2 regions of the Acidovorax sp. FG48 genome follow, and region 1 is predicted to be linked to the other one. Evidence: predicted binding sites of a transcription regulator. Region 1 holds the regulator's gene; the other holds the start of a gene.
The links. Region 1 encodes NrdR, which represses ribonucleotide reductase genes. Its sites were predicted from a motif close to CACNANATNTNGTG; they were not measured.
Positions count from the first base shown of each region.

Region 2: a site for NrdR is predicted at 1,638-1,651, ahead of ACODSU_RS22375 (ribonucleoside-diphosphate reductase subunit alpha). Genes of this name have one in related genera too.

Region 1 is NZ_JBMDJH010000031.1:5,398-8,781, forward strand. It holds gene glyA (serine hydroxymethyltransferase) at 1-1,117, shown strand, start outside; gene nrdR (transcriptional regulator NrdR) at 1,139-1,588, shown strand; gene ACODSU_RS24180 (DMT family transporter) at 1,832-2,734, shown strand; gene ACODSU_RS24185 (bifunctional metallophosphatase/5'-nucleotidase) at 2,782-3,384, opposite strand, start outside.
Region 2 is NZ_JBMDJH010000023.1:62,183-65,566, forward strand. It holds gene ACODSU_RS22365 (sigma-54-dependent transcriptional regulator) at 1-754, shown strand, start outside; gene ampD (1,6-anhydro-N-acetylmuramyl-L-alanine amidase AmpD) at 738-1,367, shown strand; gene ACODSU_RS22375 (ribonucleoside-diphosphate reductase subunit alpha) at 1,744-3,384, shown strand, end outside.

The DNA of each region.
Region 1 (3,384 bases):
GATGTGGGCGCAGGGCACCCAGCTCACCAACAAATACGCCGAAGGCTACCCCGGCAAGCGCTACTACGGTGGCTGCGAGCATGTGGACGTGGCTGAGCAGCTGGCCATCGACCGCGTGAAGAAGATCTTCGGCGCCGATGCTGCCAACGTGCAGCCCCACTGCGGCGCTTCGGCCAACGAAGCCGTGTTCCTGGCCTTCCTCAAGCCCGGTGACACCATCATGGGCATGAGCCTGGCCGAAGGCGGTCACCTGACCCACGGCATGCCGCTGAACATGTCGGGCAAATGGTTCAATGTGGTCAGCTACGGTCTGGACAAGAACGAAGCCATCGACTACGACGCGATGGAAGCCAAGGCCCGCGAACACAAGCCCAAGCTGATCGTGGCCGGTGCCTCTGCTTACAGCCTGCACATCGACTTTGCCCGCTTTGCCAAGGTCGCCAAGGAAATTGGCGCGATCTTCATGGTGGACATGGCCCACTACGCCGGCCTGATCGCTGCGGGCGTGTACCCCAACCCCGTGCCCCACGCTGACGTGGTGACATCGACCACCCACAAGAGCCTGCGCGGCCCCCGTGGCGGCATCATCCTGATGAAGGCAGAACACGAGAAAGCCATCAACAGCGCCATCTTCCCCGGCCTGCAAGGCGGCCCGCTGATGCACGTGATCGCAGCCAAGGCCGTGGCCTTCAAGGAAGCGATGCAGCCCGAGTTCAAGGCCTACCAAGAGCAAGTGGCCAAGAACGCCAAGGTGGTGGCCGAGACGCTGACCGCACGCGGCCTGCGCATCGTGTCCGGCGGCACCCAAAGCCACGTGATGCTGGTGGACCTGCGCGCCAAGGGCATCACCGGCAAGGAAGCCGAGGCCGTGCTGGGCGCCGCCCACATGACCATCAACAAGAACGCCATCCCCAACGACCCCGAAAAGCCGATGGTGACCAGCGGCGTGCGCATTGGCACCCCCGCCATGACTACGCGCGGCTTCAAGGAAGAAGAAGCCCGCATCACGGCCAACCTGATCGCCGACGTGCTGGACAACCCTCGCGACGAAGCCAACATCGCCGCCGTGCGCGCCAAGGTCAACGCCCTGACCGCACGTTTCCCGGTCTACCGCTAAGCAAGCCGGTTCTCAGCGCCCATGAAGTGCCCCTTCTGCAGCCACCTCGAAACGCAAGTCGTTGAAACGCGGGTGTCTGAGGATGGGGTCTTCATCCGCCGCCGCCGCCAGTGCGGCGCGTGCGACAAGCGCTTCACCACCTACGAGCGGCCGGAAGTGAACTTCCCGGCCATCGTCAAGAAGGACGGCCGGCGCATTGAATACGACCGCAGCAAGCTGCTGGGCTCGTTCAACCTGGCATTGCGCAAGCGGCCCGTGAGCACCGACCAGATCGACAGCGCCATCGAACGCATCGAAGAAAAGCTGCTCAACCTGGGTCAGCGTGAAGTGATCTCCAGCCGCATTGGCGAGCTGGTGATGCGCGAACTCAAGAAGCTCGACAAGGTGGCCTACATCCGCTTTGCCAGTGTGTACCGCAGCTTTGAAGACATCGACGACTTCCGTGCCATGGTCGATGAAGTGCGCAAGTAGCACGCGCATGTTGGACCAGCCCTCGCGGTGACGCCTGCCGTTTCCCGTCCCGAGCCCCACGCGGCTACCTGGTCTGTGCGATGCGGTTCTGCAGCCACCGGCCCGCTGTGCATGTCGCGCAAGCTACTTTGCAACCGCTATTAATTTGATAGCTATCACGGCATGATGCACTAGCGCTTCAGGCGGTTTTTTCGTCAAAACGGCTTCATAACTCCCCTGCAAGCACCACGAAGGTGCCTGACAATGCGCGCGGTGAAAACCCGCCATTTCCTGCAGCTGGTGCTGCTGTCTTCCCTGTGGGGCGCTTCCTTTCTTTTCATTCGCGTCGCCAGTCCGGTGCTGGGCCCCAATGTGATGGCCGCGCTGCGCATTGGCCTGGCCACGCTCACGCTGATGGGCATCATGCGCTGGGCGGGTGAGCCCTGGCCCTGGCGCCATTGGCGAGAGCTGCTGGGGCTGGGCACGCTGACGGTGGCAGCGCCTTTTCTGCTGTACGCCTGGGCGGCCCTGCACCTGCCAGCGGGCTACAGCTCGCTGCTCAACACCATGGCCGTGCCGTTTGGGGTGATTGCCGCCGCATGGATGAAGGAGGACACGCTGAGCGCACGCAAATGGGCAGGCTGCCTCTGCGGCTTTGCGGGGGTGGCGCTGATCGTGCAGCTGGGGCCCGTGGAACCCACGCCCGCGCTGCTGACTGCTGCTGCAGCCTGCGTGACGGCTTCGGCTTGCTACGGGATCTCCACCACCTGGATGAAGCGTGCGACACAGCGCATGTCACCGCTGTCCATAGCAGCAGGCATCCACGCCGCAGCGCTGGTGCTGTTGCTACCGGGCGCTGCATGGACCCTGCCCGCCGCACACTTCACCCCAGGGGCACTGGCCGCAGTGGCCGTGATGGGGGTGGTGACCTCGGGGCTGGCCTATTGGCTCAACCTGCGGGTATTGACACAGGTATCCCCGGTAGCCGCCATGAGTTCGGCTTTCATGATCCCGCTGTTTGGTGTGGCCTGGGGCCATATCTTTCTGGGTGAGGCCCTGGGGCCGGGCATGCTCTGGGGCGGCGCGCTGGTGCTGGTGGCGACCGGGCTGGTCACCGGCTTCAACCCGCTGCAATGGCTGGGCGCGCTGCGCCGCACAGCCGACTAAGCGGCGGACTCCCCCACCCAGCAAGCACCCAACGCCTTTGGTGCTCCTCAGCGCGCGGCAGGCGCAACGCGGGTGATGCGGTGGGTAGCGGGTGGTGCCACCGGGCTCTGCAGCCGGAAGTACGCCTCGAGCGCATCCAGGTCCAGCTCGCCCACGCGCCGGTCCTGGCCCTGCGTCAGCACCGTGAAGTTGTCACCTCCGCTGTCCAGAAAGCTGCTCATCACCACACGCACTGACTGCGTATCGGTCACCGGCGCACCGTTCAGCACCATGTGGCTGATGCGCGCACCGGCGGGCTGGCTCAGGTCGTAGCGGTAGCTGAAGCCGCTGGACACCGACAGCACCCGGGGCCGCTGCACCGTGTTGCCGCCGCTGGCGAACTGCTGCTCCAGCACGGCGCGGATCTGCGCACCCGTGAAGGTCTTGATCACCAGCTGGTTGCCAAAAGGTTGTACGGCATACAGCTGGCCGTAACGCACCAGCCCTTGTTCATCCGGCACCAGGTCCGCACGCAGGCCGCCCGGGTTCATGAACGACAACTGCGCGCCACCATCTTCGGGCGCCCGCGTGGCCAGCAGCTGTGCGTCTGCCACCAAATTACCCAATACGCTCTCCAAAGCCGCATTGGGCTGGCGGCGCATGGCCCCCTG
Region 2 (3,384 bases), on a different contig from region 1:
TGACCTGCCGCTGGCGATGCAATCCAAGTTGCTGCGCGCCATCCAGGAGCGCAGCGTGCGGCCGCTGGGCTCCACCCAAGAAGAAACCGTGGACGTGCGCATCGTCAGCGCCACCCACCGCGACCTGGCGGCCGATGTCCAGGCCGGCCGGTTCCGCCAGGATCTGTACTACCGGCTCAATGTGATCGAGATCGTCATCCCGCCGCTGCGCGAACGTCGGGAGGATTTGCCCGCACTGTGTGCAGCACTGCTCACCCGCATTGCCAACGAATCCGGCATGCCGGTACCCCAGCTCACCGACCGCGCACTGAACGCCATCGCCGCCCACCCGCTGACCGGAAACGTCCGCGAGCTGGAAAACCTGCTGCACCGTGCAGTCGCGTTGAGCGATGGGGACGAGTTGCAGGTGGATGCACCCAGCGGCGCGGCAGAGGTGCAGATGGCGCGCCCTACGCCGTCCGCATTGGCCAGTGCGGCAGAGGTTCCGGTTGGCGGCACCTCCGTCCCGTCCGATGCCGCTCCAACCCAGCAGCCCTTGGCCAGCGGATGCACCGTGCCCCTCCCCAGCGACCTGCAGGCCTGGCTGGATCAGCAGGAGCGCGAGATCCTGATCCGCGCGCTCAAAGAATCCGGATTCAACCGCACGGCCACGGCGGCACGCCTGGGCATCAGCCTGCGCCAGATTCGCTACCGCATTGCCCGGCTGAACATCGCGGTACCCAACGACCAGGACCCGCATGACGACCAGGGCTGACAGCGCCCCGGCAGCAGCCCCCACGCGCTGGGACGGCGGATGGCACCTGGCAGCCCAACGGCTGGCATCGCCGAACTACGGACCACGCCCCGTGCAGACCTCGGGGGTGGACCTGATCGTAGTGCATTCCATCAGCCTGCCCCCGGGTGAATACGGCGGCGGCGCCGTGCAACAGCTGTTCACCAACACTTTGGACTGGGACGCGCACCCTTACTACCAGGGCATTCGCGGACTGCAGGTGTCCGCCCATTTTTTCATCGAGCGCACCGGTGCACTGTGGCAGTTTGTGGATTGCGACCAGCGAGCCTGGCATGCGGGGCAATCGTTCTACCGAGGCAGGAGCCAGTGCAACGACGATTCCATCGGCATTGAACTGGAGGGCCTGGAGGGCCTCACCTTCGAGTCCGCCCAATACGAGACACTGGCCCGGGTCTGCCAGGACATTGCGCAGCGTTACCCCATCGAGCATATCGCGGGGCATGAACACATCGCCCCGGGGCGTAAGCTTGACCCCGGCCCGGGCTTTGACTGGTCCAGGCTGCAACAGGCCCTGGGCTGGCCAGCGCAGCGATTCCCGCAAGGCACACAGACGGGCCCGCAGCAGCTTCGCTGACGCCGCGCTTTCACTGTCGCACGGGCGCATCAAGGCAATTTTTTCTTTGTGCGTTCGCACATATTTTTGCAGCCAAGCACTGCGCGGCCTGGCGCAGGAAATCCGCCGCCAAGGTACGCCACTACAAGGTTTTGCATCGCCCACATCGCGTTTACAAGGGTTCGCCGCAGGTGCCGATTGCCAAGGCAACGGGGTTGGGAACATGCTGTTTCGGTTTTGGGGACTCATTCCGGCGGTACACTACCGGTAGTGTCTTGAACCGCCTCGACACACCATATATAGTGTGCGCCAGACTGAAGTCCGGTGCAGCACCCACACCCTGCGGCGGCGCTCCAGGCCGCACGCCACCCCAGACAGCCCACAGAAGAGGACACCCATGCAAGCTGCTTTGAACACGCCTTCCCCATCGCCCACCGCCTCTGCGGATACCGCCACACACGCTGCAGCGGCCGCAGCTTCCGGGCACCCGCTCACGCATTACCAGATCATTCGCCGCAACGGCGCGGTGGTGCCGTTCGAGCCCCAGAAAATTGCAGTGGCGATGATGAAGGCGTTTCTGGCAGTGCACGGCACGCAGGGCGCCGCCTCTGCCAGCGTACGCGAGGTGGTAGATACGCTCACCCAGAACGTGGTCCGCGCCCTGATGCGCTCGCGCCCGGGCGGCGGCACCTTCCATATTGAAGATGTGCAGGACCAGGTCGAGCTGGGCCTGATGCGCGGCGAGCACCACGAAGTCGCCCGCGCTTACGTGCTGTACCGCGAGCGCCGCACGCAGGAGCGCGCCCACCACCAGGAACAGCTCGCTCCCGCCACCCCGGTGATGCACGTGATCGACAACGGCCAACGTGTGCAGCTGGACATCCTGCGCCTGCACGCGTTGATCGAGTCGGCCTGCGCCAATCTGGGCGCCGACATCAAGGCTGCCCCTATCGTCGCCGAGACCATGCGCAACCTGTATGACGGCGTTCCCATGGACGAGGTCTACAAGGCATCCATTCTGGCCGCCCGCACCCTGATCGAAAAAGATCCCGACTACACCTACGCCACGGCCCGCTTGCTGCTGCATACCATCGTGCGTGAGGTGCTGGGGCGTGACGTGACCCAAAGCGACATGGGCCAGGCCTACAAGGACTATTTCCCCTCCTTCATCCAGAAGGGGGTGGACAACGAGCTGCTGGATGAGCGCCTGCTCAAGCAATACGATCTGAACCGCCTGGGCGCTGCGCTCAAGGCCGAGCGCGACCTGCAGTTCGATTACCTCGGCCTGCAGACGCTGTACGACCGCTACTTCCTGCACGTCAAGAAGACCCGCATCGAGCTGCCCCAGGCCTTCTTCATGCGCGTGGCCATGGGCCTGGCGCTGAACGAAACCGACCGCGAGGCGCGGGCCATCGAGTTCTACGAAGTGCTGTCCAGCTTCGACTTCATGTCCAGCACGCCCACGCTGTTCAACAGCGGCACGCTGCGCTCGCAGCTGTCGAGCTGCTACCTGACCACCGTGCCGGACGACCTGGATGGCATCTACGAGTCCATCAAGGAAAACGCCCTGCTGTCCAAGTTTGCAGGCGGCCTGGGCAACGACTGGACGCGCGTGCGCGCCCTGGGCAGCCACATCAAGGGCACGAACGGCGAATCGCAAGGCGTGGTGCCCTTCCTCAAGGTCGTGAACGATACGGCCGTGGCCGTGAACCAGGGCGGCAAGCGCAAGGGCGCCGTCTGCACGTACCTGGAAACCTGGCACCTGGACATCGAAGAGTTCCTGGAACTGCGCAAGAACACTGGCGACGACCGCCGGCGCACGCACGACATGAACACGGCGAACTGGATTCCCGACCTGTTCATGCGCCGCGTGATGGAAAAGGGCACCTGGACCCTGTTCTCGCCTTCCAACGTGCCGGATCTGCACGATCTGTTCGGCGCCGACTTTGAAAAGGCCTACGTGGCCTACGAAGAAAAAGCCGCACGCGGCGAGATCAAGCCCGCCAAGACCGTGCAGGCCACCGACCTCTGGCGCAAG